DNA from 3 places in the Saccharopolyspora antiqui genome. Region 1 is predicted to be linked to each of the others. Evidence: riboswitches for the same ligand, from Rfam matches in the RefSeq annotation. Region 1 holds a riboswitch; each other region holds the start of a gene.
The links. A riboswitch is a leader RNA that binds a small molecule or an ion and turns the genes downstream of it on or off. The one in region 1 is predicted to bind glycine.

Region 2: linked by a shared signal. The riboswitch ahead of gcvP (aminomethyl-transferring glycine dehydrogenase) and the one ahead of gcvH (glycine cleavage system protein GcvH) in region 1 are both predicted to bind glycine.
Region 3: linked by a shared signal. The riboswitch ahead of gcvT (glycine cleavage system aminomethyltransferase GcvT) and the one ahead of gcvH (glycine cleavage system protein GcvH) in region 1 are both predicted to bind glycine.

Annotation. Positions count from the first base shown of each region.
Region 1 covers NZ_JBQQBO010000027.1:62,374-72,895, forward strand. The annotation lists gene ACTWQN_RS31480 (ABC transporter ATP-binding protein) at 1-1,768, opposite strand, end outside; gene ACTWQN_RS31485 (ABC transporter permease) at 2,138-2,992, opposite strand; gene ACTWQN_RS31490 (ABC transporter ATP-binding protein) at 2,992-3,984, opposite strand; gene ACTWQN_RS31495 (hypothetical protein) at 4,094-4,642, opposite strand; gene ald (alanine dehydrogenase) at 5,253-6,368, opposite strand; gene ACTWQN_RS31505 (PucR family transcriptional regulator) at 6,803-8,359, opposite strand; glycine riboswitch at 8,470-8,574, shown strand; glycine riboswitch at 8,575-8,673, shown strand; gene gcvH (glycine cleavage system protein GcvH) at 8,724-9,095, shown strand; gene ACTWQN_RS31515 (L-serine ammonia-lyase) at 9,124-10,479, shown strand.
Region 2 covers NZ_JBQQBO010000007.1:215,032-225,553, forward strand. The annotation lists gene ACTWQN_RS14525 (Bcr/CflA family multidrug efflux MFS transporter) at 1-471, opposite strand, end outside; gene ACTWQN_RS14530 (TIGR03086 family metal-binding protein) at 609-1,193, shown strand; gene ACTWQN_RS14535 (energy-coupling factor ABC transporter ATP-binding protein) at 1,646-2,425, opposite strand; gene cbiQ (cobalt ECF transporter T component CbiQ) at 2,413-3,180, opposite strand; gene ACTWQN_RS14545 (PDGLE domain-containing protein) at 3,183-3,524, opposite strand; gene ACTWQN_RS14550 (energy-coupling factor ABC transporter permease) at 3,521-4,204, opposite strand; gene ACTWQN_RS14555 (HesB/YadR/YfhF-family protein) at 4,382-4,651, opposite strand; gene gcvP (aminomethyl-transferring glycine dehydrogenase) at 4,807-7,701, opposite strand; glycine riboswitch at 7,832-7,948, opposite strand; glycine riboswitch at 7,949-8,050, opposite strand; gene ACTWQN_RS14565 (MerR family transcriptional regulator) at 8,128-8,700, opposite strand; gene ACTWQN_RS14570 (bifunctional nuclease family protein) at 8,960-9,436, opposite strand; gene garA (glycogen accumulation regulator GarA) at 9,826-10,293, opposite strand; gene gcvH (glycine cleavage system protein GcvH) at 10,412-10,522, opposite strand, start outside.
Region 3 covers NZ_JBQQBO010000025.1:37,088-47,609, reverse strand. The annotation lists gene ACTWQN_RS30400 (HC3 family zinc finger protein) at 116-337, opposite strand; gene ACTWQN_RS30395 (helix-turn-helix domain-containing protein) at 446-1,297, shown strand; gene ACTWQN_RS30390 (DUF397 domain-containing protein) at 1,297-1,500, shown strand; gene bioB (biotin synthase BioB) at 1,569-2,630, opposite strand; gene ACTWQN_RS30380 (amino acid permease) at 2,732-4,114, opposite strand; gene glyA (serine hydroxymethyltransferase) at 4,420-5,700, opposite strand; gene gcvT (glycine cleavage system aminomethyltransferase GcvT) at 5,800-6,903, opposite strand; glycine riboswitch at 7,037-7,135, opposite strand; glycine riboswitch at 7,136-7,230, opposite strand; gene ACTWQN_RS30365 (TetR/AcrR family transcriptional regulator) at 7,386-8,111, opposite strand; gene ACTWQN_RS30360 (acyl-CoA dehydrogenase family protein) at 8,215-9,384, shown strand; gene ACTWQN_RS30355 (hypothetical protein) at 9,635-9,790, shown strand; gene ACTWQN_RS30350 (hypothetical protein) at 9,993-10,522, shown strand, end outside.

The DNA.
Region 1 (10,522 bases):
TGGCGTCCGCCAGTTCGTCGTCGTCCGGCGTCGGCCACAGTTCCGGTGTGGTGCCTTCCGCGCTCGGCACGACCTGGCCGTCGCTGCGGTTGTCGATCGATTCCCCAGGACCGGCCAGCAGCGACTGGAACAGTTCGCATCGCTGGAACAGTTCCTCCTCGGTGCCGATGTCGACGACCCGCCCTTCGTCGAGCACCGCGATCCGGTCGGCCAGCGCCAGCGTTGACCGCCGGTGCGCGATGAGCAGAGTGGTGCGCTGCGCAGTCACCGATCGGAGGGTGTCGTGGATCGCGGCCTCGGTCGCCGGGTCGACAGCCGAAGTGGCGTCGTCGAGCACCAGGATGCGCGGATTCGAAAGCAACGCCCGCGCCAATGCCACCCGTTGACGTTGCCCACCGGACAGCGTCAGGCCGCGTTCCCCGACCGTCGTTCCATAACCGTCCGGGAGCGCGGTGATGAAATCGTGCGCTTCGGCCGCTCTCGCCGCCGCGATCACATCCGCCTCCGAAGCATCCGGACGCCCGTAGGCGATGTTGCCGCGAATGGTGTCGGAGAACAGGAAGGCCTCCTCGAACACCACCCCGACAGCCGTCCGAAGCGAGCTCAAGCGCAGGTCGCGGATGTCGAAGGCGCTCGCCAGGTCTTCGGCCGGGCCGATCGTGATGCTTCCCGAATGCACGTCGTAGAAGCGCGGCAACAGCAGCGACACCGTCGATTTGCCAGACCCCGCCGGGCCGACCAGAGCCACCGTCTCGCCGGGGCGGACGCGAAGCGAGGTGTTGCGGAGCACCGGTTGATCACGGGTGTAGCCGAAGCTCACGTCGTCGAGCCGAACCTCCAGCGGGCCTTCCGGCAGCGCCGCGGCCTCGGTTTTCTCCTGCACTTCCGGCTGCGAATCGATCAGCTCGTGAATGCGTTCCACCCCGGCGCGGGCGAGCTGCGCCTGGATCATGACGCTCGACAACATCCGCGCCGGACCGGCCAGCATCGCCACATAACCGGCGAACGCGACGAAGGTGCCCAGGCTGACCTGCCCCTGCAGCGCCATCCAGCCGCCAAGACCCAGCACACCGACCTGCCCAGCGGCAGGCAGCGCGGCCAGGCTCGCCGCCGGTGTCGACGTCATCCGCGCGGCGCGCAGCCGCTCAGCGAAAAGCCGCCGCGCACGGGTCTGCAGCCGCCCAACCTCCCGCTCCTCCTGGCCGAAGCCCTTCACGACCCGTACACCGGTGACGGTTTCCTCGACGTGCTGCGCGATGTCGGCGGCCCGCTGCTGAGCCGACCAGGTAGCCGGGAACAGGGTTTTCTTGCTGCGCGCCGAAACCACCGCGATCAGCGGCGCGACGATCAACGACACCACTGTGAGCAGCGGCGACAACCACAGCATTGCCGCAATCGCGAACAGCGCGAGCACCACGGTCCCGGCTGCCAACGGCAGCATCGACAGCAGCGAGTTCACCATTTGCAGATCGCTGATGGATCGGGACACCACCTGGCCGGTGCGCAGCGCGTCCTGCTTTCCGCCGTCCAGCCGTTGCATCGCGGCGAACACCGCCCGACGCAGGTCGTGCTGCACGTCGAGGGCCAGCCGCCCGGCGCTGTAGCGGCGGACGAACGCCGCGGCGAAGCGGAACACACCCAGCGCGACCAGCGCGAACACGATCCACCACAAGCGGTTGGTGGTGCCTGCGACGGAATCGTCGACCGCCAGCTTGGTCAGCAGCGGAACCAGCGCCTCCAGCCCGACCGCCGTTACGGAGGCACCCATCGCCAAGGTCAAGGCGATCGGATGCCGTCGGCAGGCGGTGAAGAGGCGACGGATCCAACCGCGGACTGGAGGGCGGGGATTACCGGAGTCGCTCACCCCGCCAGGTTATGACGACTCACCGACCACGCAGACCATCCCGACCATCGTTGTGACCCCCACCAACCCCCCGGGGTGGCGAGAGCAAGGGAACCTTCCTGTCACCCCCGAGGCGACGACCAGCGCGTGAAGTGACAGGAAGGTTCCCTTCCTCGCATCGATGGGCGCGCTGGGGCAGGTGACAGGAAGGTTCCCTTGCACCGCTCCCACGGCGGGTGGCGACGGCATGGCCCCACGGAGGGAGCCAGTGTTGGAACGGATTCAGGGTGCGCGTCAGGTGATGTCGCGGCGTCGGCTGATGAGCCATCCACCGGTGATGAACACGGCGGTGTAGCCGACGAAGGTCAGCAGACTCGCCCACCAGGGGTGGCCGTAACTGCCGCCGAAGAACAGGTGCAAGAACTCGAACGCCGCACGCGGGGTGTTCGGCTCGTCAGGCCCGGCCACGGCCGCGACGAACAGCGGCACCGCCAGGTTCGCGACGATCCCGTTGCCAGCAGCACCCGGTAGGTAGGGACCGATACCGGCAGCAGCGGAATCGATCAGGCTCAACGACAGGATGAACTCGACCACGAACTTGTAGACCAGCGCAACGATGATCGCGAGCACGGCGTTCGCGACCAGCGCGCCGAAACCAACCCCGAGCAGCGTCCACAGCACCATCGCGAGCACACCGACCCCACCGACGCTGAGCCAGTCGGTCAGGCCGCCGAAATTGCCGAAATCCTGACCGGCACCGAGCAGGCCCCCGAGGCTTGCGAACAGGACGTTCGCGAGACCGTAGAGCAGACCGACAGCCGCGTAGGCGGCGAGCTTCGCCACCAGCACGGCACCACGCGGATTACCGGTGAGGTACGTCGTGGTGATGCTCTTGTTCCGGTGCTCACCGGCGAACGCCATGGCGCCGAAGAGCATCGCGAAGACGGTGCTGAAGTTCGTCGACATGGACACCGAGAGCAGCCCGAGAGGCACCGACCGGTCAAACTCCTCGACCGTGTTGATGATCCCGACGATCGCAGTGCCCAACCAGCCCGCGCCGAAGCCGAGCAACGCCACCGGGATGAGCAGCGCCCACCACAGGCTCGTCGTGAAGATCTTGCGGAACTCCGCTTTGACCAGCCCGCCCATCAGGCATTCCCCCCGAACCCGTGGCCTCCGCCGGAGGGTTCACGACCGCTCGGTGCGGACCACTGCTCGGCTCCAGGCTGCAGAACACCGGTGTACTGACCGCTGGTGAGCTGGAAGAACAACTGCTCCAGGCCGATTCGTTCATCCTGCATCCCGTACAGCGCTACCCCGGCGTCCAACGCCAGGTCCGCGACGGCACGGGAGTCGGCACCGGTCACCGCCAGCCTGCCGTCCGTGAGGTATTCGATGCCGAAACCGGCCTCCTGCAACTTGTCGACGAGCTTGTCGGGATCGGCGGCCTGCACCAGCGCGCGGGAACGCTGTGCGGCGCGAAGCTGATCGAGATGGCCGTCGTAGACGCAGCGTCCGTGGCTGATGATGACCAACTGGTCCACGGTGTGCTCGATCTCCCTGAGGAAGTGACTGGACATCAGCACGGTTCGGCCGCTCGCGGCGAAGGCCTTCAGGAAGTTCCGCAGCCAGGCGATGCCCTCCGGATCCAGCCCGTTGGCGGGTTCGTCGAGCACCAGCAACTGCGGGTCGCCGAGCAATGCGGTGGCCAGCGCCAGGCGCTGACGCATCCCCAGCGAGAACGAGCCGGTCTTTCGTCGCCCGGCAGCGGCCAAACCGACGAGCTCAAGAGCACGATCGACCTGCGCATCTGGGACGTTCATCGCGGCGGCATAGCACCGCAGGTGATGGCGGGCAGTGCGGCCGGGGTGGAAGCTCTGCGCGTCCAGCACGGCGCCGATCACCGTCGCCGGATTTTGCAGTTGGCGAAACGGCAAACCGTTGATCGTTGCCGTGCCCGAGGTCGGGGTGACCAGGCCGAGCAGCATCCGCAGCGTTGTCGTCTTGCCCGACCCGTTGGGGCCGAGGAACCCGGTCACCGTCCCCGGCCGAACCGTGAAACTGAGGTCCTGCACTGCGTTGACCGGCCCGAAGCTCTTGCTGAGACCCTGCACAATGATCCGGCCACTGCCGTCGTGCACACGCCCTCCATCGTCACCTGTTCACTCGTCGGTGCCCATCCTGCCGGACAACTACCCGTGTTCAGGTGCGGAGTCGTGGTTTTCCAAGCGGGTTCTCAGCGGCGCCGGGCTACGGCCAGCGAACGGACCGGTCGATCACCGACGCTCGATAGATCTTGCTGTGGTCGGTTTCGAGGTGACCACCCATGGGCGGCGGGGTGGGGGGAACAGTCAGATCGGGACGGGTGAACTCGTTGGTGTCCCAGTCGCTCGGTCCGCGGCCGACGGAGGAGACGATCGGCCGCGGGATGACCGCAACGGCCGACGTTGCCTCCGCAGACCTCGGTCGTAACCTCCGGTGCAGTGACTCCAGGAGGGTGCCGCGGTTGGGCACGGGTCGTCCGGAATGGTCGCTGATGAGCTGCCGGTGCGCGGTCAGCCACACCGTGCACGGCCAGGGGCGGGCCCGCAGTGTGCCCTGGCAGGACGGGCATCGGCCGTCCTCGCCGGGATTGTGCTCGTCGAGCAGGGCGCGCAGGCCCTCGGTGAGTCGGTAGAGCTCGGACCGGGCAACTGGCAGGAGCACCTCGGGTGCGTTGTCCGCGGTGACCTGATCCAACCTGTCGAGTCGGTCGAGGACGGCCTTTCGCAGCGCCACGTGCATCATGTCGTCTCCCACCGTCGTCGAGTGTTTCGAGTGCGTCGGTGTTGCGCGCAGAGATCGTGTGACGAACCACCCCGGCGCTGACTCCATCGGGTGACATCGGCAGTGGGGAGGCACGCCTGCACCGGCACCCCGCAATGCTCACCCCATCGAGTGGTTATCGATTCGGCTTGAAAATCCCCGCTGTGCTGCGGCTCACGTCGTCGGCAAACGGGCGATCGTGTCCTACACTTGAAAGTGGCGGCCTGCTCCCGGTGACCCCCAGGCTGGTTGAGCGGGCCGCCCCGTCCGGCTGTTTGAGCCCGTTTTGTCCGGCTGCATTCTGTTTTTTGATCATTCCGCAGGCCGCGCGCACGAAGTTTTCGCCCGAGTGGAAACCTTTTCCAGCCTGACTGCAAACCCGCTCGGCGCGGCTTTTCTTCTCCCTGAACCGCTGGCCAAGACCCGGCTGAACCGGTTGGTGGCAGCTTGATGCGGCCCGTTGACGAGCAGAAGGGAACCTTCCTGCCACTCGCGGACCTGGTTCTCCCACAACGTCCAGCATCCCGTCACGCGGATGCGAGGAAGGGAACCTTCCTGGCAGATCTGACAGGAAGGTTCCCTTCCTCGCGATTCGGTGGACTGATCAGGACAGGATGCTGCTCACCGGGGTGTTGGCGCGGCCGTGCGCCTCGGCGACCGGTTCGTTGACCAGCTTGCCGTCGTGGGTGTTGAGACCCGCTGCGAGCGCGGCGTCCGCTCGGCAAGCCTGCAGCCAACCCTGGTCAGCGATGCGCACCACGTACGGCAACGTGACGTTGGTGAGCGCGTGCGTCGACGTGTTCGGAACCGCACCCGGCATGTTCGCCACGCAGTAGAAGACCGAGTTGTGCACCCGGTAGGTCGGCTCGTCGTGCGTGGTCGGACGGGAGTCTGCGAAGCAGCCGCCCTGGTCGATCGCGATGTCCACCAGCACGCTGCCCGGCTTCATCTCGGACACCAGGTGGTTGGACACCAGCGTCGGCGCTTTAGCGCCCGGGATCAGCACGGCACCGATGACGAGGTCGGCGGCCCGCACCGCCTGCTCGACCGTGTACCGGTTGGAAGTGACCGTGCGGATCTGGCCGTGGAAGTCGCGGTCGATTTCGCGGAGCTTGTCGACATTGGTGTCGAGAAGCTCGACGTCGGCACCCATGCCCAACGCGACGCGGGCCGCGTTGAGGCCCGCGACACCGCCACCGATCACAACGACGCGCGCCGGGTGCACACCGGGAACACCGCCCGGCAGCACACCGCGCCCACCGCAGGGACGCATCAGGGAGTAGGCCCCCACCTGCGGGGCGAGGCGCCCGGCGACCTCGCTCATCGGTGCCAACAGCGGCAGCCTGCCGTCGCCGGTCTGCACGGTTTCGTAGGCGATCCCGGTGACCCCGGACGCCAGCATCGCGTCGGTCAGCTCGGCGGAAGCAGCCAGATGCAGGTAGGTGAACAACACCTGGTCCCGGCGCATGCGCGGGTACTCCTCGGCGATCGGTTCCTTCACCTTGAGGACCAGCTGTCCCTCGGCCCACACCTCATCGGCACTGGGCAACACCTTCGCACCCGCCGCCAGGTAGTCCTCGTCGGGAATCGATGATCCCGCGCCCGCGCTCGTCTCGACGAAAACGTCGTGGCCACGGGAGGTGAGTTCGTGCACACCCGCAGGTGTGATCGCGACCCGATACTCGTTGTTCTTGATCTCGCGCGGCACTGAGATCTTCACGGCGGCTTCCTTTCGTCGCTGTTGGGCCCAACGATCCGCCGCCGTTGCCAGGGGCGCATCATTCCCGCCGGATGAGATTGACCCGACCGCTTTGTGCTCGCAGCACAACGCGCCCGGCGCACCGCAGCGCTACACCAATGGGTTCGGATTTCCTGCCCGAAACCCGAAGCTGCCGGGTCCGCGACAGCAAGGTTCCCTTCCTCACAAAGGCACCGACCAGGCCCGCAGCAGCACTTTCCGGCCACGGATGACAGAAAGGTTCCCTTGCTGCACGTCACGCGGGTTGCCGCGGGCCCACTGATGACAGGAAGGTTCCCTTCCTCGCACAGCACCGTCGCCCGCGGTCGAGTGGCGGGTGACAGGAAGGTTCCCTTGCTCCCATCTGGCGCCGGGCGGTTCGGTGTGGTGGGAGTGGCAGGAAGGTTCCCTTGCTTTCAGCCGTGCTGCGCCCAGTGCTCGGCGAGTAGTTGCACGAGCAGCGCGGATCGGACGTCGGGGTCTTCGAGGTCGACGTTCACGAGTTGGGTGAGTCGCTTCATCCGATAGCGGAAGGTGTTGGGGTGCACGCGCAGCTCGCGGCTCGCCTGCCGGGGATCGCCGGGGTGCCGCAGCGCCGCGTGCAGGGTGGCCAGGTAGTCGGTGCCCTGCGTGCGGTCGTGGTCGCGCAGCACCGGTATCGGCCCGAGCGCGCCGATTCCGGCATCCGTCGCCGCGCCCGCCATGCGGCTGAGCACCAGCAGATGCCAGTTGTCCTCGTACACCGCCACCCGCTGCGTCAACAGGCCGGTCCGCAGCAGGCCGATCAGCTCCTCGGCTTGCGTCCGCGACTGGGCCAGCTCGGCAACAGCCACCGCGGTGCCCACCGCGATGAGCGGACGGGGCGACACGTCGTGGGATGCGAGGGCTTCCCGCAAGTCCGGCCAGCCGCCGGGGCGGGCGCGGTCGGGAACCAGCGCATACAGCAGGGTGCCGATCTCGGTGACCAGCGGGCGCCGCCCGATCCCGCGCGTGATCCACTCCCACATCGCCAACCGATGCCCCTCCGCGGGGCCGGCCGACGATGGCACTTCGATGGCGACGACTCGATGCGGCTCGTTGGGCACCGCCAGGTCGTTGGCGGCGGCCCGCCAGCCTTCACCGCCTTCCAACAGCAGCCGCACCTGTTCGGCGGATCGGCGCCGCTCCGAATCCGCCACCGCGCGCCACCGCAGCAGTTGCAGCGCGACCAGCGGTGCGGTGTCCGCGAAGGCGGTAGAACGCTCCTCGGACACCTCGCCGGGAACCACCGCCCACATCGACCCCAGCAGCTCACCGCCCATCCGGATCGGCACGACCAACCGGGGCAGGGTTCCGTCCTGCTGGGCGGGCACGAAGATCGCCGAACTGCCCTTGCTGAGCTGCCGGAACGTGCCGCGAGCCCGGAACTTGGCGAGCACGTCGTCGGGCTGCTTGCGCCCCATGATCGTCGACACCCGCGCGGGATCGGTGAGATCCTGCCGCGCGGAATACGCCAGCACCTGGGAGTGCGCGTCCTCAATCGTGACGGGCGCGTCCACCACGTCGGCCACCGCATCGGCGAGCCGGAACAGATCACCCACACCGGCGCCGCGCGCATCGGCCTCCTCGATGCCGGTTCCGGCCAACGCGGCACGGATCAGCCAGACCAGCTGCGCCCAGGCGGTACCAGGCCGAACCTCGACCAGCGCCACCCCGCTCTGCTCGGCAGCCGCGACGACGGCGTCATCAGCGGAAATCGGCGGCTTGAGCAGCACTGCCGCGGCATCCTGTGCGCCGCACACCCGCGTCAGCGCCACCGCATGTTCGCGGTCCGTGACGGCCACCCCCAGAACGAGGTCACCGCCGGCCGCGGTCGGTGGTTGATCAAGCTCGGCGATGACGACGTCCCCGACGCAGACGGTCGGCTCCGGGATGACCACGGCGCGCAGCAGCGTCGGTCCGACTCTCTCGACCAGTGCCCGGATGTCCAGCATCACCGGCCTCCTGAGAACCTCGGGCCGCCTCCGGTGGGCGGGGAGGGCGTTGACACCAGGGCTGGCCCGTTTATCGTTGCTGAGCACCTCGACAATCGCATACCGGCCCTAGACCCCGTGCGGGAGAGACCCTGCGAGCTCACGTCGAGCCGCCAGGGCGCCGAAGGAGCAAGACTCCCCACAAACTCTCAGGCACCCATGACCGTTCGGGCGAGGCAACTCTGGAAAGCGTGCGTCATCGATGACGCTCCACCCACGGTGCAAGCCGCGACTGCCGCGGTGAAGCTCTCAGGTTCCGCAACAGAGGGGGAGGCCCAGCAACCCCGGGCATGCGTGCCCCCCGACAGCTATGGAGCCTCCCCGCATGTCCATGCCCGAGAACCTGCGCTACACCGAAGAACACGAGTGGCTTGCCGACCGCGGCGAACTGGTCCGGATCGGCATCACCCAACATGCCGCCGACGCCCTCGGCGACATCGTCTACGTCCAGTTGCCCGCGGTCGGAGACCAGATCGAGGCCGGTCAGTCCTGCGGTGAACTGGAGTCCACCAAGTCCGTCAGCGACCTGTTCGCGCCGGTGAGCGGCGAGGTCGTGGCGATCAACGAGTCCGTTGTGGACGATCCCGCGCTGGTCAACACCGAGCCCTTCGGTGGGGGTTGGCTGCTTGAGGTGCGCGCCACCGACACCGGTGCGGTGCTCACCGCCGAGCAGTACGCGGAACTGATCGCGCAGTAGCCGGGTCGGGCGACGGAGGAGAGCGCCAATGGCGATCAGCGTCTTCGACCTGTTCTCGGTGGGCATCGGGCCGTCCAGCTCGCACACCGTTGGCCCGATGCGCGCTGCGAAGCGGTTCGCGCAGCGGCTGCGCGACGCGGGCCGGTTGCCGCAGGTGAAGCGGATCAAGGCGGAACTGTTCGGTTCGCTGGGAGCGACCGGGCACGGGCACGGCAGCCCGAAGGCGGTGCTGCTCGGTCTGGAGGGCCACAGCCCGGAAAGCGTCGACCCGGCCGCGGTTGAGGGCCGGGTGGCGGAAATCCGGGAGACCGGGCGGTTGCTGGTCGACGAAGTGCAGGAGATCAGGTTCGTGGTGGACCGGGATCTGGTGATGCACCGCCGCAGGTCACTGCCCTTGCACCCCAACGGGATGCGGTTCACCGCGTTCGGCGCCGACGACGCCGAGTTGGACACCGCGGTGTTCTATTCGGTGGGCGGTGGTTTCGTCGTCGACGAGGACGCCACTGGTGCCGATCGGATCAAACCCGACGAGACGGTGTTGAAGTTCCCGTTCCGCACCGGTGCGGAACTGCTCGCCCGAACCGCCGAGTCCGGGCTGTCGATCAGCGACATCATGCTGGCCAACGAGTTGTCCTGGCGCGACGAGGACACCGTGCGCCGGGAACTGCTGGACATCTGGCAAGTCATGCGCGAATGCGTGGACAACGGGTGCCGCAACACCGGAGAACTGCCCGGCGGCCTCAAAGTCCGGCGTCGGGCGGCGGAATTGGCCGCTTCGCTGACCGAGCGGGACGATCCGCTGGAGTGGGTCACCCTCTTCGCGCTCGCGGTGAACGAGGAGAACGCGGCCGGCGGTCGCGTGGTGACCGCGCCGACCAACGGAGCGGCTGGCATCGTGCCCGCGGTGCTGCACTACTACGTGCGTTTCGTGCCTGGTGCCGACGACAACGGGGTGGTTCGGTTCCTGCTCGCGGCCGCTGCGGTCGGTGTGCTGTTCAAGGAGAACGCGTCGATCTCCGGGGCCGAGGTCGGCTGTCAGGGCGAGGTCGGCTCCGCGTGTTCGATGGCCGCCGCCGGGCTCGCCGAGGTCCTCGGCGGAACCCCGAACCAGGTGGAGAACGCCGCCGAGATCGCGATGGAGCACAACCTCGGGCTCACCTGCGATCCGATCGGCGGCCTGGTGCAGATCCCGTGCATCGAGCGCAACGCGGTCGCTTCGGTGAAGGCCATCACGGCCGCGCGGATGGCGATGCGCGGCGACGGCAGCCATTTCGTCTCGCTTGACAAGGTGATCAAGACCATGCGGGAAACCGGCCGGGACATGAAGGTCAAGTACAAGGAGACCGCCCGCGGCGGACTGGCCGTCAACGTCATCGAGTGCTGAGAAAACCGCCCCTGAGCCGCGAGAATCTGCGCCCCGGGGCGTT
Region 2 (10,522 bases), on a different contig from region 1:
GAGCATCTGCCCGCCGACCAGCGGGGCGAGGATCGGCGCCAGCCCGTTGACCAGCATGAGCAGCGAGAAGAACCGGGCCAGCGCGATGCCCGAGTACAGGTCGCGCACCACGGCACGGGCGATGACGATGCCAGCGGCCCCGCCGAGGCCCTGCACCAGCCGCATCCCGACCAGCGCGTACGCCGACGGAGCGAACGCGCACAGCAGCGACCCGAGGGTGAACACCACCAGGCCGACCAGCAGCGGACGACGCCGACCGAAGGTGTCCGACAGCGGACCGGCGACCAGCTGGCCGAGCGCGAGCCCGATCGTGCAGGCCGTCAGCGACAGCTGGACCTGCGACGGCCCGGAATGCAGCTCCGCCGCGATCGTCGGGAAAGCGGGCAGGTACATGTCGATCGACAGCGGCCCGAACGCGGACAACGAGCCGAGGATCAGCACGTACTTCGCCCTGCGCGGTTGGTCCGCCATCGCCCACTCCCGATCATCTGAAACCGTTGGGAACCGTAACTCCACGACGTGCGCCGGTCCCGGACGAGTGACCGATGAATCTCGACCACGGCGGTGGTCTATTCCGGTGGAAGCGATCCACTCCCAGGGAGCTCTCGATGACCGCACTGCCAGACCTCGAACCCGCCACCCGCCAACTCGCGGGCCTGCTGGAGCACATCTCCGACGACCAGCTCACGGCGCCGACGCCGTGCGCCGAGTACACATTGGGCGACCTGTTGGACCACGTCAACGGCCTGACCCTGGCTTTCACCGCCGCGGCCGCGAAGGACTTCCCACTGACCGGGGCAGGGCCATCCGGCGATGCCACCCGGCTGCCCGCCGACTGGCGCACCCGGATCCCCGAGCGGTTGGCCGCGCTCGCGGAGGCGTGGCGGGAGCCCGCGGCCTGGGAAGGCATGACGCAGGCCGGTGGCGTCGAGCTGCCCGGGCCGGTGGCGGGCAGGGTGGCGATGAACGAGATCGTGGTGCACGGCTGGGACATCGCGAAGGCCACAGGCCAGCCGTTCCGGTGCGATCCGGCAGCGACGGCCGCGAGCCTGGAATTCGTGTCGCAGGCAGCGTCGGACGGCTCCGATGGCGGCGGGCTGTTCGGCCCGGCCGTCGAGGTGCCCGCCGACGCCCCGGCGCTGGACCAGCTGATCGGTCTTTCCGGCCGGAATCCCGCCTGGCAGGCGGCGTGACCTCGTGTGCACTTTCCGGCGCCACAGCACCGGAAAGTGCGCACGGCCCAGCTCCAGCACGCAGCGCCGCTGGAACTTCAGCGGACTTCTCCCACGGCGGCTGTTCCGACACCTGGGGCGGCGCTGGTCCGTTGAGTGTTTTACCCTGACACCAAAGGGATATCTTTCAAACTGTCCACACAGGACATACAAAGGCTAACGGCAATCGGTGGGCTTCTCGCGAAGATCGCGTCGCACCCAGCGGACCGCAACGACCGCCAATGCGAACGCCGCGACGGCCTCCACCGACAACCAAATCCACACCACGGTCATCACCGACTCCTCACTCCGGCATGTCGTCCATCGTGGGGCGCCCTGCGGCCGGATACGAGTGGCGCGTTGGCCAACATCCGCAGGAATCCGGCCATGATCGCCTGCCATCGCGCCGCGCGGTCCAGGTGGTGCGGAGCAGGTCAGGGGATCCGGAAGCCGTAAGGGAGTTCGAGGCGGTGGGCGGCCAGCAGTTCGCCGTCGGCGAGGATCTCGGCGGTCGGTCCGTCGGCGACCACCGCGCCGTTGTCGATCAGCACGCTGCGCGGGCACAGCTGCAACGCGTACGGCAGGTCGTGGGTGACCATGAGCATGGTGCCGCCCCAGGCCAACAGGACCTCGGCCAGTTCGCGCCGGGCCACCGGTTCGAGGTTCGACGACGGCTCGTCCAACACCAGCAGCTCCGGCCGGCAGGCCAGCACCGTGGCCAGCGCGACGCGTTTGCGCTGGCCACCGGAGAGGTGCAGCGGCGAGCGGTGCGCGTGCTCGGCCATGCCCACCGCGTCGAGCGCCGAGGAGACCCGTTCCTCCAGCTCCGCACCGCGCACGCCGAAATTCGCCGGGCCGAACGCGACGTCCTCCCGCGCCGTCGGCATGAACAACTGGTCGTCCGGATCCTGGAACACCAAGCCGACTCGACGGCGAACTTCCTTCAGGTTCCGCGAGTCCACCGGCAGGCCGCCGACCTCGATCCGGCCCGATTCCGCTCGCAGCACACCGTTTAGGTGCAAAGTCATGGTGGTCTTGCCCGCCCCGTTGGGTCCCAGCACGGCGACCCGTTCGCCGCGCTCGACGCGCAGATCCACCCCCCGCAGCGCGCGGTGGCCGTCCGGGTAGTGGAAGGCCAGCCCAGACACCACAAGTGCCGGGACGGACTCCGGCACGGCGGCGCGCTCGGACAGCGATTCGCTCAGGCGGTCCACAAGGCAGCTCCCAGGACGACAGCGGCGACCGCCGGTGGCGCCATGCCCAGCCACCACGCCGCCGACGATGTTCGGTGCGACTCCCCCAGCTCCGGCATCGCTCCGCTCCAACCCCGCGACACCATCGCCAGGTGGACCCGTTCGCCGCGCTCGTAGGAGCGGATGAACAGACTCCCCACCCCGCGTGCCGTCGCACCGACCTGCCACAGGAATCGCGGATCGTGACCGCGGCAGATGCGCGCGATCCGCATCCGCTGCGCCTCGGCCACGATCACCTCGGCGTAGCGCAGCATCAACGTGCTGATCGTGATCAACAACCGGGGCGTGCGCAGCCGTTGCAGGCCGACCACGATCTCCCGGGGCGCGGTCGTGGCGGCCAGCAGCAGCGACGTGGCCAGGCCAAAGGTGCCCTTGACGAGGATGTTCCAGCCCGCCAACAAACCCTCGGTGGACAACGCCAACCCGGCCACCTCGGTGGTCGCACCGCCTGCGGTGAACGGCAGCACCACGGCCAGCACCACGAACGGCACCTCGATGAGCAGGCGGCTGGCCAGCCAGCGGGCCGGGATCCGCGCTACCAGCGCAAGACCGAGCAGCAACAGGGCATATCCGCCGAAGGCCCAGAACACCTCGCGGGGTGTGGCGACCACGCACAGCACCACCAGGAAGGCGGCCACGATCTTGACCTCGGGCGGCAGGCGGTGCAGCGCCGAATCGCCGGGCAGGTGCAACGCGCTGGCGTGACCTGCGCCCACGGCTAGTTTCCCCCGGTTCTGCGGCGCAAACCCCAGAACAGGCCACCCGCCGCGGCGAGGGTGACCACGGCGCCGATGACTCCGGCCACCCCGGTCCAGCGGTCGTCACCGCCGACGGTGTAGTCGGCCAGCGGACCGCCGGAAAAGGCGTGCTCCTCGGCGTGCTGCGCGATGCAGCGACCGTCCAACTGCTCGCCCTGCTGGGTCTCGACCACGGTGCAGCCGCGCTGGGTGACCGCGTCCAAGCCGTCCGGATCGGAGTCCGCCAAGTAGGCCACCCCGCCCGCGATGGCCAGCACGACCAGGCCGAAAACCAACAGAAAACGCCAACGCGGCGCGGTCATCGCGCGGTCTCCTCCGTCGTCGAGGCGCTGCGCCATCCGGTGCGCAACAGGTGGATCAGATCCGGTCGGGCGGCGGCGACCGCACCCACCGTCGCGGCCGTGATCGCGCCCTCGCCGAGGCCGATCAGGCAGTGCACCCCCACCACCGCGAGCGCGGCTGTCCCGGTGCCATAACCGGCGGCACCGCCGAGGGCGTATTCGAGGACGAAGCCGAAGGACGCGGCGACGGTGTTCACCCAGGCCGCGACGAAAGCCACCACCAGCAACATGCCCCGGCTGCGCAGCGCGAACTTCCGCAACGCGAGCGCGACGAGGTATCCGACGGCGGTGCCGATCAGCGCCATGTTGGTGATGTTCGCGCCGAGCATGGTCAACCCGCCGTCGGCGAACAGCAGCGCCTGCACCACCAGGACGATCGCCACGCACAGCGCGCCGACCCACGGCCCGGCCAGCAGCGCCGCCAACGCGCCGCCGAGCAGGTGCCCGCTGACACCGGGCAACACCGGGAAGTTGATCATCTGGGCGGCGAAGACGAACGCGGCGACCAGACCGGCCATCGGCGCGGTCCGGTCGTCGAGATCGGCCCGCGCCTTGGCCAGCGCGACCGCCAGCCCAGCGATCGCCACGGCCGCGAACAGCACCGCCGTCGGCGCGTTCAGCAGGCCATCACTCATGTGCATGGCGAGCGTGGTAGTCGGCACGACGCGGTCCCTCTCCTAGCCCGAACAGCTGCGCATTGAGGGTAGTTGCCGATTTGGCGTTATCACCAGTAGCTGGCAAGAGTTCTTGATCGCAATTCTCGGCAGAAAAAAGGTCGACCCGGGCAAAACACCCGGGCCGACGGTCGAGTCGTGGGGTCAGTCGCGAACGGCGAGCGCCAGCTCTCCGTTGGAATCGCGCTCGGCGTCCAGCACCTTGTCGCCGAGCGACGTCGCGACCTGCGGTTCGAGGAACACCCGAACCCCGGATTCCTCGATCACCTCATCGCCGTCCTGCGGCTGTTCGACGATCGACGCCTGCAGGCCCTCTCCGGCCGGCGCGATGCGCAGCCCGGAACCTTCCGGAGAGTCGCCGCCGACGAGGACGAGCTTGATGACCTCGGCGGCACTCTCGCTGATGGTGAGCATGATGCTCCACTCCTCTCGGAGCCGGTCAGATGAAGGGGACACCGTGTCATCCGGGCCTCCGGATGCGCAAACCGAACCCGGTTCGGCGTGTCGCACCCGCCCCAGTAGCCGCAGCGCCCCCGGCCGCCACCGCGACCGGGGGTGCTGCGGGGAGATCAGCCCTGGTAGGCGGTCAGCGGCGGGCAGGAGCAGACCAGGTTGCGGTCGCCGTGGGCGCCGTCGATGCGGCGCACCGGCGGCCACACCTTCACCACATCGGTGCCCAGCGGGTAGGCCGCTTCCGCCCGCGAGTAGGCGTGGTTCCACTCCTTGGCCAGCGAGGCAGCCGTGTGCGGGGCGTGCACCAGCGGGTTGTCGTCGGCGGGCCACTGCCCGGCGACGACCTTGTCGATCTCCGCCCGGATGGCGATCATCGCCTCGCAGAAGCGGTCCAGCTCTGCCAGGTTCTCGCTCTCCGTCGGCTCGACCATCAGCGTGCCGGCCACCGGGAACGACATCGTCGGCGCGTGGATGCCGTAGTCGGCCAGCCGCTTGGCGACGTCGTCGACGGTGATGCCGCTGGTCCTGCTGATCGGCCGCAGATCGAGGATGCACTCGTGCGCCACGAAGCCGCCCTCGCCGGTGTAGAGCACCGGGAAGTAGCTGCCCAGCCGGCGGGCCACGTAGTTGGCGGCGGCCACCGCGGTCAGGGTCGCGCGGCGCAGGCCGTCGGCACCCATCATCCGCACGTAGGCCCAGGAGATCGGCAGGATCGAGGCGCTGCCCCACGGGGCCGCGCTGATCGGGCCGACCCCGGTCGTCGGACCCGCGGCGGGCTGCATCGGGTGGTTCGGCAGGAACGGCGCCAGGTGCTCGCGCACCCCGATCGGGCCGACCCCGGGGCCACCGCCGCCGTGCGGGATGCAGAAGGTCTTGTGCAGGTTCAGGTGTGAGACGTCGGCACCGAACTTGCCCATCCGGGCCAGGCCGATCAGCGCGTTGAGGTTCGCGCCGTCCACGTAGACCTGACCGCCGGCGTCGTGCACCAACCCGCACACCTCGCGCACGGTGTCCTCGTAGACGCCGTGCGTCGACGGGTAGGTGATCATGATCGCGGCGAGGTCGTCGGCGTGCTCGGCGACCAGTTCGCGCAGGTGCGCCATCTCGATGTTGCCCTCGTCGTCGCAGCGCACCACGATCACCCGCATCCCGGCCATCACCGCGCTCGCGGCGTTGGTGCCGTGCGCGCTCGCCGGGATCAGGCAGACGTTCCGGTCGGCGGCACCACGGCTGTGGTGGTAGGCGCGGATCGCCAGCAGACCCGCGAACTCGCCCTGGCTGCCGGCGTTGGGCTGCAGGCTCACCGCGTCGTAACCGGTGATCTCGGCCAGCCAGTTCTCCAGGTCCTTGACGATCGACAGCAACCCGGCGGCGTCCTGGGCGGGCGCGAACGGGTGCAGCGAACCGAATTCCGGCCAGGTGATCGGCTCCATCTCGGCCGTCGCGTTGAGCTTCATGGTGCAGGAGCCCAACGGGATCATGCTGCGGTCCAGCGCAATGTCCTTATCGGACAGTTGCCGCAGGTAGCGCAGCAGCGAGGTCTCGGAGCGATGGGTGTGGAACACCGGGTGGGTCAGGTACTCCGAGGTGCGCCGCAGTGCTGTCGGCAGCGCGTCCGGGGTCTCGGTGTCCAGTTCGTCGACGTCCACATCCGCGATGCCGAACGCCTGCCACACGGTCGCCAGATGGGCCCGCGTGGTGGTCTCGTCGCAGCTGATGCCGACGTGGTCGACGTCCACCCGGCGGAGGTTGACGCCGCGCTGCCGGGCCGCCGCGACGATCTCGTCCGCCCTGCCCGGCACCTTCGTGACGATCGTGTCGAAGAACTCCCGGTGCAGCACCTCGATCCCGCTGCGGCGCAGCTGCTCGGCGAGCACGGCCGCCATCCGGTGCGCGCGGGTCGCGATCGAACGCAGCCCGGCCGGTCCGTGGTACACGGCGTACATCGACGCCACGACCGCCAGCAGCACCTGCGCGGTGCAGATGTTGCTGGTGGCCTTCTCGCGGCGGATGTGCTGTTCGCGGGTTTGCAGCGCCAGCCGGTAGGCCTGGTCGCCGTCGGCGTCGACGCTCACCCCGACCAGTCGGCCCGGCAGCTGCCGCTCAAGTCCCTTGGCCACGGCCATGAATCCGGCGTGCGGACCGCCGAAGCCCATCGGCACCCCGAAGCGCTGGGTGCTCCCGATCACCACGTCGGCGCCGATCTCGCCGGGCGAGCGCAGCAGCGTCAGCGCCAGCAGATCGGCCGCCACGACGACCTTCGCGCCGCGCCGGTGCACTTCGGCGATGATCTCCTCGTGGTCGCGCACCGCGCCAGCGGCGCCCGGATAGGCCAGCAGCACGCCGAAGAACTCGCCCTCCGGCAGCGCCCGCGCCCCCTCGGACAGGTCCGCCACGACGACCTCGATGCCCAGCGGCCGCGCGCGGGTCTCGATCACCGCGATGGTCTGCGGCAGCGTATCGGCGTCCACCACGAACCGCGGCGACTTCGACCGGCCCGCGCGGCGCACCAGCGTCATGCCCTCGGCCGCCGCGGTCGACTCGTCGAGCATCGAGGCGTTGGCCACCGGCGCCCCGGCCAGGTCGGCGACCATGGTCTGGAAGTTCAGCAGCGCTTCGAGGCGCCCCTGCGAGATCTCCGGCTGGTACGGGGTGTACGCGGTGTACCAGGCGGGGCTTTCCAGCACGTTGCGCAGGATCACCGGCGGGGTGATGGTGGCGTAGTAGCCCAGCCCGATCATCTCGGTGTGCGGGTGGCAGTGGTGCGCCAGGTCGCGCAGCTCGGCCAGCGCGTCGGCTTCGGTGGCCGGTTCGGGCAGCGCCAGCTCCAGGTCGCCTTCCCGGATCGCCTCCGGCACGGCGCGCTGCCCCAGCTCCTCCAGCGAACCGACCCCGATCACGTCGAGCATGTGCGCCAACTCGGCGGGCATCGGTCCGACGTGCCGATCGGCGAACGGCGTGCCGTGCTCCAGCGCGGCCAGTGGGATGCGGTCGTGGGTCACGTCGGTCATCGCCAAACCTCAATCATCACGGCGGACAAAGGGCGGCAGGCAGTGCAGGCCACGTGAGCGACGATCGCCTTGCTGCTCAGGTGACCGACCGGGCGCGGATGTCCCGCAAGACCCAGCTGGAACTGCGCTGCTCTCCCCCTCTGTCACTGTCCGCGCAGCGGACGCCTGAGAGCTTCACCCGGAGCACCGGGCTTGCACCGTCGGCGGAGTGCACCACGGCTGCGGTGCGCTCTCTTTCCAGAGGCATCTCGCCCGTGCGGTCCAGGTGGCCTGAGAGGTTGTCGGGGAGAGTTGCTCCTTCGGCGCCAGCCACGACCGAAGCCGGACCGGACTCTCCCGCACGGGGTCGGCGATGTGCCGCAGCCTACCGGATCAGGCGGCCGCAGCGGACCGCCGATGTCACCAGCCGCACATGGTTCGCCCGATTCAGCCGGTCTCGGCCTGCCGGTCGCGCCGCCGCCGGGACAACTCGTCGTCCACCGACTCCGCCAGCTCGCCACCGTCGGCCCGTTCGGCCGGGAACTCGTGGATCGTGCCGCTGATCTCGCGCATCGCACCGCTGACGGCGATGCCGAACACCCCTTGGCCACCCTGCAACAGGTCGACCACCTCCTCGGCAGAGGTGCACTCGTAGACCGTCGTCCCGTCGCTGAACAGCGTCAGCCGCGCCAGGTCCTGCACGCCTCGGTTGCGCAGGTGCTCCACCGCGACCCGGATGTTGTGCAGCGACACCCCGGTGTCCAGCAGTCGCTTGACCACCTTGAGCACCAGGATGTCCTTGAACGAGTACAACCGCTGCGAGCCAGAACCGGCGGCACCGCGGATGGACGGTCCGACCAGCTTGGTGCGCGCCCAGTAGTCCAACTGGCGGTAGGTGATACCGGCGATCTGGCAGGCCGCCGGGCCCCGGTAGCCGACCAGTTCGTCCGGCAGTGAGGCGTCGGGGAACAGTTCGCCCTGCTCAGCGGCAGCATCCCGGTTGGACGCTTCCTCGACCACGCCTGCCTCCCCTCGTCCGGCACGAAGCCGACGACGACGATCACCAGCACCCGAACCATCCCGGTCCAGGGCCGCGAACACCGCCCACCGGTCGAACGCATCGGCCGAATCACCGGCTGAATCACACCGGGGCAATTCGCGTATCTCGACGGTATGCCTGCCCCGCGGGGAGGTCAACGCGACGCGCCCGGACGACCCGGCCCCTGCCCGCGGTGCGCGGGCAGGGGCCGGGATGCTGTCGTCGGGCCGATCGGCGGGGTCAGGTGTCCGCGCCGCGGAAGTCCTCCGGCGATACCGAGTCCAGGAACTCGCGGAACTTCTCGACCTCGTCCTCTTGCTCGTCCGGGATGATCAGCCCCGCCTCGTCCAACACCGATTCGTCGGCGTGGATCGGCACCCCGATGCGCAGCGCCAGCGCCACCGAGTCGCTCGGCCGTGCCGAAACCCGCACATCCCCGTCGAACACCAGCTCGGCGAAGAAGGTGCCGTCCTGCAGGTCGGTGATCCGCACCTGTTCCAGGTCGCGCCCGAGGGCACCGATGACGTCCTTCAGCAGGTCGTGGGTAAGTGGTCTTTGCGGCCGCACACCCTGCTGCTCAAGGGCGATGGCCGTCGCCTCGACCGAGCCGATCCAGATCGGCAGGTAACGCTCGCCGTGCGCCTCGCGCAACAGCAGAATCGGCTGGTTTGCTGGTAGTTCCACTCGCACGCCGACGACGCGCATCTCGCTGCTCATCGTCACATCGCCTCCTCCAGCGCGCCGAAGCGTGACATCCCCGTCGAGGATCGCGCACCGACGCCTCCGACGCTACCCGCGATACGGCGGACACGCCCATCCCTTTGGCGGTCTGGTCGACCACCGATTCTCGCGGCCTTCCTGCCGGTGCATCTGGCCCGAAACCGCTGGCTGAGCTCTTCATCGAGCATTACCCAGCACGATACACCGCCCACCGGCCCATCGGACCGGTGCAAAAAGCCGCATTGACGTAGAAACCGGTTGCGACGCCGGGAAATTCCCAGCGCGCGGACATCGCGCGCCCGGCCCGCGGACCCGGGACGCGCCAGCGGGGCGACGCCACCTCGGCGCCGCCCCGCTGGCGGGTCGCAAAGTCGAATGCCGGGGCCTCAGCGGCCGCCCGGTCCCCCGTCGATCGGGCCGGTCAGGAACACCAGCCGGAACTTCCCGATCTGCACCTCATCGCCGTTGGCCAGCACCGAGGTGTCCACCGGCTCCCGGTTGACGTAGGTGCCGTTGAGGCTGCCGACGTCGACGACCACGAAGTCGTTGCCCTCGCGCCGGAACTCGGCGTGCCGACGGGAAACCGTGACGTCGTCGAGGAAGATGTCGCTGTCCGGGTGACGTCCCGCGCTGGTGGTCTCCCGGTCCAGCAGAAATCGCGAACCCGCGTTCGGGCCACGCTTGACCACCAGCAGGGCGGACCCGGCGGGCAGCGCATCGACCCCGGATGCGGCGGCAGGCTCCGGGGGCGCACTCTCGGTGCTTTCCGGCTCCGAGAGGAAGGGCCTGAAGACCGAGGTGGTCTCCGGTGACTGCTCCGGCGGAACATCGCCGAAGCCGCTGTTTTGGCTCACCTGAGCTCTCCTCTACGCGGATAGATCGTGCCAAGTATGTGCCCAACGTACCGTGCTGCGACAGGCACGGAACGCGCGACTCCCGACATCTTCTCCGCGGCCACCGACACGAAGACGATCATGCCTGGTCGATCAGCTTCTGGTAGCCCGCGGCGTCGAGCAGCCCGGTCAGTTGGGCCGGGTCGGCGAGCTTGAGCTCGACCATCCAGCCGTCGCCCAGCGGCGCCGA
Region 3 (10,522 bases), on a different contig from region 1:
GGGTTGGGGGCCTGGCCGGAGCTGGGGCGGGGAGGGGGTTCGCGATCCGCTCCGGCCGGGCTAGCCTCGCCGCTGCGGGCCGGGGGAAGCCGACGCGGCGAGGCCGTCTGGGGGACTAGTCGAAGCGGGCGGCGATGAGGCGCCAGCACTTCATGCAGGTGTCCTCGGCTATCCACTCCAACTCCGGTGGACGGCGCTGCACCTGCCAAGCCTCGACCTCGATGCCGCAGAACGACACGACCGCCGAATCCGGCGCAAGGCTCTTGCTCGCCACGTCGAAGGCGTGCCGCCCAACCCCCACCGGCCGCCAGGACCAGTCCACCGAGGAAATCTGCATCGCGCGAGTCCTTTCTTGTCTCCGGAACATTCTCTTGCATCCGGAGACAATTGATCAATTCCCTGGTCGAGTGATCACGGATTCGGTCCAGCGCCCTATGCTTGTTGCATGGCCGGAGACGTCGAGCATCACTCGCCGCAAGCTCGGATTCTCGGTGGAGAGCTCCGCGAACTGCGGAAAGAAGCTGGGTTGACCGTCCGCGAGTTGGCATCGAAGATCGGTCTCGGTCACGCTGCTGTCTCCCGCTACGAGACAGGTGTCCGTTCGCCGTCTCCGGACACGCTCGCCCGTCTGCTCACCGCACTTGGCGCCTCGGTCGTGCGCTACGAGGAGCTCTTGGAGCTGGCGAGGCGGTCGTCAGAGCCGAATCTCATCGGCAACAGCCGTTCCGGACTGCACAAGCACCTGCTCAACTTGGCCGAGTTCGAGCGAACGGCCGAACGCATCGTGCATGTCGCGCCGCTGGTCATCCCAGGGCCACTGCAAACTCGTGAGTTTGCCAGCCACATCATGTCCAGCCTCAGCGGCGAAGAACGAGAAGTCCGCGTCGAGCTCCGCATGGCTCGCAGCAGCGCTGTCCTATCCTCGGGGAATCTGGAAGCGATCATCTCCGAGCGTGTGCTGGGCGACGACATCGGTGGGCCCGTGGTGATGGCCGAACAGTTGCGACACATAGTCGCTGCGGCCAAGGCAGGCGGTGTGATCGTGCGCGTTCTGCCAAAGCGTCTGCAGCAGTGGACCCTGGCGCACAACGGATCTTTTGTGCTGTTCGAGTTCGCCAAGGCCGCACCGATCATCCACCTTGAGCACTATCGCGGACCTGCTTTTCTCTATGACCAAAAAGATGTTGAGGCGTACCGGAAAGCACTAACGATGCTCGACGAGTTGGTCATGTCTTCAGACGAGTCGATCAAGCTCATGACCGAGGTGGCCGAGCAACTGGAGAGGAGCGGAAGGTAATGACAACCCCCTCGGCGTTACCCACCGGCTGGAGAAAATCAAGCAAATCCAATCCAAACGACTCCTGCGTCGAAGTCGGCCGGTTCGCCGACGGAGCTGCGGTGCGCGATACCAAGGACCGCGCAGCGGGGCACTTCGTCACCAACCGCCACCAGTGGAAGAAGTTCATCGCCGCCCTGAAGGCCGACCGCTTCGCAGGGTGATTTTTTCGGAGTGAAGGGCACCTTTGACCGGCTATGTCGGTCAAAGGTGCCCTTCACCTCTCACCTGATCAGGTGTTGGTGGGTTGGGTTGTGCCTACTCCTCGGCGGCGGATCGTCACTAGGTCGTGGCGGGCTTCGGGGAGGGTTCGCTCGTCGGTGCCTTCGATGGTGAATCCGGCGTCCGCGATCATCTGGCGATCGTCCACACCGGACTGGCCCTCGGTGGTCAGGTAGTCGCCGAGGAAGATCGAGTTGGCGACCTGCAACGCCAGCGGTTGCATGCTGCGCAGGTGGATTTCGCGGCCACCGGCCAGGCGCACCTCGACGTCCGGGAAGCAGAACCGGAACAGCGCGAGGATGCGCAGGCAGCGGATCGGGGTCAGGTGCCAGTCGGCGCCCAGCGGGGTGCCCTCGATCGGGATCAGGAAGTTGATCGGCACCGAGTCCGGATCCAGTTCGCGCAGTTCGAAGGCCATGTCCACGATGTCCGCATCCGACTCGCCCATCCCGAAGATCGCCCCGGAACAGGGCGAAAGGCCCGCGCTGGTCGCTTGCCGGACGGTGTCGACCCGGTCGGTGAAGGTGTGCGTGGAGCAGATCTCGGCGTAGCGGGACTCGTTGGTGTTGAGGTTGTGGCTGTAGGCGTGCACCCCGGCGTCGCGCAACCGGTCGGCCTGCCCCTCCCCGAGCAGCCCCAGGCACGCGCAGATCTCCACATCCGGCTGCTGGGCCTTGATCGCCTCGACGGTCTCGGCGACCCGGCCGATGTCCCGCTGCCCCGGACCGCGCCCGCTGGTCACCAGGCAGATCCGCTTCGCACCGGCCCGCGCCGCCCGGTCGGCGGCTTCGGCGGCCTCAGCGGGCGCGACCCACGAGTACTTCAGGATGTCCGAAGTGGACCCCAGCCGCTGCGAGCAGTAGTTGCAGTCCTCCGGGCACAGTCCGCTCTTGAGATTGATGATCGTGTTGAGCTTGACCCGGCGGCCGAAGAAGCACCGGCGGACCCTACCGGCGGCTGCCACCACATCCAGCACGTCGAGTTCGTCGGTGAGCAGTGCGAGCGCCTCATCGCGGGTCGGCGGACGCCGGTCGAGGGACTTCGTGACCAGCGCATCCAGCGAGATCGTCATGGCTAGAGCCTCGCCGACCCGCGATGGGGCAACAACGTGCCCGCCCTACAAGATCCGCACCGGTGCTTTGTCGGGACGAATCCTCAAGTGGTTGACGACGTTCACCTGCGGATGAGTTCGCGCTCCGGCCGCCGGTTGCGCACCGCGAGGTAGCCGATCACGACGGCGACGGCCAGCACCGGCGTGATGTACAAGGCGATTCGCGTCTCCGCGTCGAAGGCCAGCAGCACCACGACGAACACCAGGAACGCCAGCACCACGTAGTTCGAGTACGGGGCGAGCGGCATCCGGAACGGTCCCGCCTGGATCTCGCCGCGAGCGATCTTGCGGCGGTAGCCCAGGTGCGCGATCACGATCATGCCCCAGGTGAAGATGGCGCCCACCGTGCTGGCGCTGGTGATGTAGGTGAACGCCTGCTCCGGGACGAAGTAGTTGAGCACCACACCGATCAGCATCGCGCAGAAGGTCACCGCGATGGCCCGCGCGGGCACCGCCCGCGAGCTCAGCCGCCCCACCGAGCGCGGCGCCTGGCCGTCCTCGGAGAGTGTGCGCACCATCCGCGCGGTGGAGTAGATGCCGCTGTTGCAGGACGAAAGCGCCGCCGTGGTCACCACGAAGTTCACCACCCCGGCCGCGGCCGGAATGCCGATCAGCGTGAAGGCGTGCACGAACGGGCTGCCGTCGGCGGGGAACTGGGTCCACGGGACCAACGCGGTCAACGCGATCAGCGCGCCCACGTAGAAGATCAGGATCCGCCACATCACCGAATTGATCGCCCGCGGCAGCACCTTCTGCGGGTTGGAGCTCTCGCTGGCGGTCTGGCCAACCATCTCGACGCCGACGAAGGCGAACATGACGATCTGGAACGCCAGCAGCGACGAGGTCGCCCCGTTCGGGAACAGCCCACCGTTGGACCAGATGTTGCTGACCGCCGCCGTGTCGCCCACATCGCTGAAGCCGAACACCAGGATCAGCGCGGCCAGCACGATCAGGCCGATGATGGCCAGCACCTTGATCAGGGCGAACCAGAACTCGAATTCGCCGAACAGCTTCACCGCGATCAGGTTCACCCCGCTGAGCACGATCAGCGCCCCGAGCGCGGGGATCCACTGTGGAACGTTGGGGAACCAGAACTGGAAGTACTCGCCGACCGCCGTGATCTCGGCCATGCCGGTGACGATCCAGACCAGCCAGTACCCCCAGCCGACCGCGAACTTCGCCCACGGCCCGACGAACTCGCCCGCGTACTCCGCGAAAGATCCGCTGACCGGGCGGTACATCAGCAACTCGCCGAGCGCCCGCATCACGAAGAAGATCATCACACCGGCGATCGCGTAGATCAGGATCAAGCCCGGGCCGACCTGGTGGAGCGCCTTGCCGGAACCGAGGAACAGCCCGACCCCGATCGCCCCACCGATCGCGATCATGTTGATGTGCCGGGTACTCAGATCCTTCCGGTACTCCTCGGCCACTGGTTGGCTCATCGAAGTGGACTCCTTAAACTGCCAGCGTATTTCGCTGAAACTGCGCAGATACTGCGACATTCGGTGGATGCTGGCAAGAGGTTGGGACCACTTGACATCGAGCGTTTGCCCGATCGAGCACAAGTCCACTTCGGACCCGTTAGCACAACGCCACATTCCGGACATTGCGGGCCGGAATGTGGCGTCGTGCGTCACACTTGGCAACTGTCTTTGATCTTTTGAAGCGGCGCCAGCCGCTTAGCCCGAGACGGCGTCTGAGTCCCGCCACCCGCACCGCTGCGCAAGATGAGTTCGAAGACAGGTTCTTACAGGTTCGGGTACAGCGGGTGCTTGGCGGCGAGCGCTTCGACGCGGGAGCGCAGCTTCGCGCTCGTCGTGTCGTCGAAGCCCGGTTTCAGGGCCTCGGCGATGATGTCGGCGACCTCGGTGAACTCCTCCTTGCCGAAGCCCCGGGTGGCCAGCGCCGGGGTACCGATGCGCAGCCCCGAGGTCACCATCGGCGGACGGGGGTCGTTGGGCACGGCGTTGCGGTTGACGGTGATGCCGATCTCGTGCAGCCGGTCCTCGGCCTGCTTGCCGTCCAGTTCGGAATCCCGCAGGTCCACCAGCACCAGGTGGACGTCGGTGCCGCCGGAGACCAGCCGCACCCCGGCCTGGGCGGCGTCGTCGGCCAGCAGGCGCCCGGCCAGGATCTGCGCGCCCTCCACGGTGCGCCGCTGCCGGTCGTTGAACTCCGGCGTCGCGGCGATCTTGAACGCCACCGCTTTCCCGGCGATCACGTGCTCCAACGGCCCGCCCTGCTGACCGGGGAACACGGCGGAGTTGAACTTCTTGGTGAACTCCGGATCCGAGGACAGGATCACGCCACCGCGCGGCCCGCCGAGGGTCTTGTGGGTGGTGGTGGTCACCACGTGGGCGTGCGGCACCGGGCTGGGGTGCAACCCGGCGGCGACCAGTCCGGCGAAGTGCGCCATGTCGACCATCAGGTAGGCGCCGACCTCGTCGGCGATCTCCCGGAACCGCTTGAAGTCCAGCTGGCGCGGGTAGGCCGACCATCCGGCGATGATCAGTTGGGGCTGGTGCTCGCGGGCCAGCTGGGCGACTTCGTCCATGTCGACGCGGTGGTCCTCGGCGCTGACGTGGTACGGCACCACGTTGTAGAGCTTGCCGGAGAAGTTGATCCGCATCCCGTGGGTGAGGTGCCCGCCGTGGGCCAGGTCCAGGCCCATGATGGTGTCGCCCGGCTTGAGCAGCGCGAACATCGCCGCCGCGTTGGCCTGCGCGCCGGAATGCGGCTGCACGTTGGCGAACGCGGCCCCGAAGAGCTCCTTGACCCGGTCGATGGCCAGCTGCTCGATGACGTCGACGTGCTCGCAGCCGCCGTAGTAGCGGCGGCCCGGATAGCCCTCGGCGTACTTGTTGGTCAGCACCGAACCCTGCGCCTCCAACACCGCCTGCGGGGCGAAGTTCTCCGACGCGATCATCTCCAGCGTGGACTGCTGGCGGTGCAACTCAGCGCCCACCGCCACCGCCACCTCCGGATCCACCGCGGCCAGCTGGTCGTTGAACAGGTCCGGTGTCGACATGATGTTGCCTCCTGTGTATTGCGGGACACCCGCACCCGGTCGGACCCGTGCGAGGGGATGACGAATGTCTCGCAAGTGTCCTCCAGATGTTCGATCTCGTCAGGCTTCGCGGCGGTAGAACGGCAGCTCGACGACCTGCACCGCGACGTTCCTACCGCGGATGTCGACCTGCAACTGGGTGCCGGGTTCGCTGTGGTCGCGATCCACGTAGGCCATCCCGATCGGGTGGCCCAGGGTCGGGGACGGGGCGCCGCTGGTGACGACGCCGACCTCGGCGCCGTCGGCGGCCAGCACGCGGTAGCCGTGCCGGGGCGCGCGGCGCTGCTCGGTGCTCAGCCCGACCAGGGTGCGCTCGGTGGGCTTCTCGGCGGTGGCGGCCAGCGCGGCCTTGCCGACGAAGTCGCCGGGCTTGTCGAGCTTGACCACCCGGCCGAGGTTGGCGTGGTAGGGCGTGAGGTCGGCGGACAGCTCGTTGCCGTACAGCGGCATGCCCGCTTCCAGGCGCAGCGTGTCGCGGCAGGACAGCCCGGTCGGCAGCAGGCCGTGCCGCGCGCCGGACTCGGTCAGCGCCTGCCAGACCGCTTCGGCGTCGCCGGGCGCGGTGAACAGCTCGAAGCCGTCCTCGCCGGTGTAGCCGGTGCGCGCCAGCAGCACGTCCTGGCCCGCCACCTGGCTGCGGTAGCCCGCGTAGTACTTGACCTCGTCGAGGTCGGTGTCGGTCAACGGCGCGAGGATCGCGACGGCGTTGGGGCCCTGCACGGCGATCAGCGCGTAGTCGTCGGAGACGTCCCGGTGCTCGGCGTCGAACCCGCCGACCCGGTCGGCCAACTCGGCGGACACCAGGGCCGCGTTGGCGGCGTTGGCCACCACCAGGAACTCCTGCTCGTCGAGCCGGTAGACGATCAGGTCGTCGAGCACGCCACCGGAGTCGTTGCAGATCATCGTGTAGCGGGCGCGGCCGGGCTTGATCGCCGACGCGGCCCCGACCAGCGCGTGGTCCAGCGCTTCGGCGGCCTGCGGCCCGCTGATGCGAATCTCACCCATGTGGGTCAGGTCGAACAGTCCGGCGCTGCCCCGGACCGCGTTGTGCTCGGCGATGTCGCCGGAGTAGCGCACCGGCATCTGCCAGCCCGCGAATTCGGTGAAGGTCGCACCGAGGGCTTCGTGCACGTGGTGCAGGGGCGTTCGCCGAGGCGACGACATGGTGAGACTCCTCCTGGTGGGCACCGGTCGGCAGTCGAGGGCCGGTCAGCTCACTGCGCCCAACCTTATCGGGGGCACCTCGACTCCGACCTGCACGGGCTTGGGACCTGCACGGGCTTGCGCTGGTCGGGCGGGTCTCCCCGGAGTCATTGGCCTGAGAGTTTCGCCACCCCCAGGGGTGGCTTGCACCGTGGGCGAGAAGCCTGCGCTTCTGCTTTTCTCCGTGTTCGCCTGGTGTCGTGCGGTGCCGGTGCCTGAGAGTTTGCTGGGGAGTGTTGCTCCTTCGGCGCTCCACCTCGCGGGCGGAGTCTCTCCCGCACGACGTCATCGGCGCGGTATTCGGTTGTGCGCCCAGGACGCTACGAACCGAACACGACCCAAGTCAACCGGACGAGTGAGTGATCTCGGACTGGCTTGACCGCGACTTGTGTCTCCTCCGAAAGGGGTTACCCGAAGTGGACTGAGTGAGTTGTCCGTTCGCGTCACCAGGCGTCGCCGGATCCCATGTCGTCGCGGGCTGCGTTCAGTTCTGCGACATCGGCCGGGTCTTCCAGCGACGCCTGGGGCTCGCGGCGCATCCGCTCGTCGCTCAGTTCGCGGTACTGCTTCTGCAGGCCGTCTATCAGGGCGGATAGGGCTAGTTCGAAGCTGTCCGCGTCTATTTCCGCCGCGTGTTCGCGGAGCAGGTGGGCTCGGTTGAGGTGTGGGAAGCGGTCGTCGTAGACCGCCGCGTCGTCTGGGAAGCCGCCGCTGAACGAGCCCATCGCGGAGCCGACCACCAGGTACTTCGTCGAGGCACCGATCATCGTGGCGTAGCGCTGCGGCCAGCCCGCGCTGGTCAGGCCGCCGTGCACCGCGTCCGCGGCGCGCAGCGCGATCTCCCGGCGGGCCGGGCCGTAGGCCAGGAACGGGACCAGGTTCGGGTGCGAGATCAGGGCCGCCCGGTAGGAGCGGGCCCAGGTGCGCAGGCCGGTCGTCCAGTCCGCGTCGAAGCCGGAGACGTCCACCGCGGCCATCACGCCGTCGGCGATCTCGTGCAGCAGGTCTTCCTTGGTCGACACGTGGTTGTAGAGCGATGCGGCGCGCACGCCGAGTCGCTCGGCCAGGCGGCGCATGGACAGCGCGTCGAGGCCGTCAGTGTCGATGATCTCCAGCCCGATCCGCTGGATGCGCTCCGGCGACAGCCGGGGAGTGGCTGGTCTGGGCACGTTCTCTCCTCGTCGGGTCCCTTGCGGCGCTCGCCGGGACGGTCTTAGGCTGCCATAAAACTAACGTCGTTAGTTATGCGGCTGCACTGAAAGGAATCCGGCGATGGTCGACTTCTCGCTGTCCGACACCGAACGCGACATCCGCGACTGGGTGCGCAACTTCGTCCAGCGCGAGCTGGTGCCGCTGGAACCCGAGGTGCTGCGTCGCGAGCGGGCCGGGCAACGCGGCCTGACCAGGGACGAGCTGCGCGAACTGCAGGACAAGGCGAAGCAGTCCGGGTTCTGGGGCGTGCAGACGCCCGAGGAGTACGGCGGGATGGGCCTGTCGGCGGTGCTGACCGCGCTGATCGAGATCGAGCTCGGCCGCACCTTCGTGCCGTTCCGGTTCGGCGGCTACGCCGACAACATCCTGTACTACGCCAACGAGGAGCAGAAGCAGCGCTACCTGCTGCCGACCATCGAGGGCACCCGCAAGTCGTGCTTCGCGATCACCGAGCCGGGTGCCGGATCGGATGCCAGGAACCTGCGCACCACCGCCGTCCAAGACGGCGACGAGTGGGTGATCAACGGTGAGAAGACGTTCATCACCGGCGGCATCGACGCCGACTTCGCGATGGTCTTCGCCGTCACCGATCGGGCCAACGGCGGGGTCACCTGCTTCCTCGCCGACCGGGACATGGGCTGGAAGTCCGAGCCGATCGACATCATGGGCCCGTTGGAGCGCCAACCCGCCGCGCTGGTGTTCGACAACGTTCGGGTGCCCGCGAGCAACGTGCTCGGCGAGGTCGGCAAGGGCTTCGCGCTGGCCATGCAGTGGATCGGCCGCGGCCGCTACCTGCTGCCCGCGCACGCGCTCGGGGCCTGCGAACGGCTGGTCGAGATGGGAATGGACTACGCCAAGACCCGCGAGACCTTCGGCAAGCCGATCGCCGAGCGCCAGGCCATCCAGTGGATGATCGCCGACTCCGCGGTGGAGATCGAGGCGCTGCGCTGGCTGGTGCTGCAGGCGGCCTGGCAGGTCGACCAGGGTCTGGACTCGCGGCACGCGCAGTCGATCGCCAAGCTGTTCGGGGCCACCCGCGCGGGCGAGATCGTGGACCGGGTGCTGCAGATGCACGGTGGCATGGGCTACACGAAGGAACTGCCGGTCGAGCGCTGGTACCGCGACCTGCGACTGCTGCGCATCTTCGAAGGCACCGACGAGATCCAGCGCCGCACGGTGGCCCGCAACCTGCTGAAGGGCCACGCCTCGATCAGCGGCGTGCTCGGCTGAACCTCGGCGCCTGCCTCCGGCCTGGAGCGTGGTACTTGGCCTGGAGCGTGGCGATTTTCGCGCGAAATCGCCACGAACCGGCACGCAGCACGAACGTCTGGGACAGGTGTCTTGGACGCCGATGCCGGTGCCCGGTTGATTTCGTCCGACTCGGTGGTCGGCGCTCGGCTGAAGCGCGCCCGTTTTGTCGGTAGCCTGGGAGGAGCCGGTACTCCGAACCGCCCACGAGTCCGACCCGCCAGGAGCAAAGATGTCGCTGTTCAAGAAGGTCACCGAGTTCGCCAGCAGCCCGCAGGGGCGCAAGGTGATCGACCAGGCCAAGAAGTACGCCTCCGACCCGAAGAACAAGGAGAAGATCGACCAGGTCAAGAACAAGTTCTTCGGCAAGGGCGGCAAGAGCCACTGACCCGAGCCGACAACGACCCCCGGCACCGCGCCGGGGGTCGTTCGTCGTGCGGACCCGTTGTCGGGAATCGTTGTCCCGCCGAGGCAACGTGCTTCTCCTTGGCCGATCTGGTCTTCTCGGGTGGCCTGATTCGTTAGGATCTGCGGTGGATCAGCGGCGCCCGAGCACTTGAGCACCCGAGCACTTGAGCAGGAGTGTGGCCATGTCCCAACCGCCTTGGCAGGGGAACAGGTATCCGCAGGGTCACGGGCCGGGTGGTCCGGTGCCACCACCCCAACCCCAGCAGCCCCAGTACGGGCCGCAAGCTCCGCCGCGGCCAGGGGTGGTGCTCGCGGCCGCCGTCCTCGGCGGGCTCGTCGCGCTGATCATCCTCGGGGTCGCCGTCTACACCCTGGTCGTCGGGTTGAGCGGGGCCAGCGGTGGCGGTGAGATCGTCGTGGTGCTGCTCACGCTCATCGTCGGTGGGGTCGGTGCGATGCACGCCCTCGGCGTGGTGGGGCTGCTGCACCCGAGGTTTCCCAGTGCCGCGCGAATGGCGTTGGCCGGTTGGACCACGATGGCGGTCGTCGCGTTCGGTGCGTTCCGCTCGGTGCGCGGGCTGGGCGAGGACGGCGCGGACTTCGCCACGTTGCTGGTGTGGATCGTGCTCGCGGCCGTCGTGATCACGCTGATGGTCCTGATCACGCGCCCGGCGGTTGCGCAGTGGGTGCAGGCGACCCACGCGCACTCCCG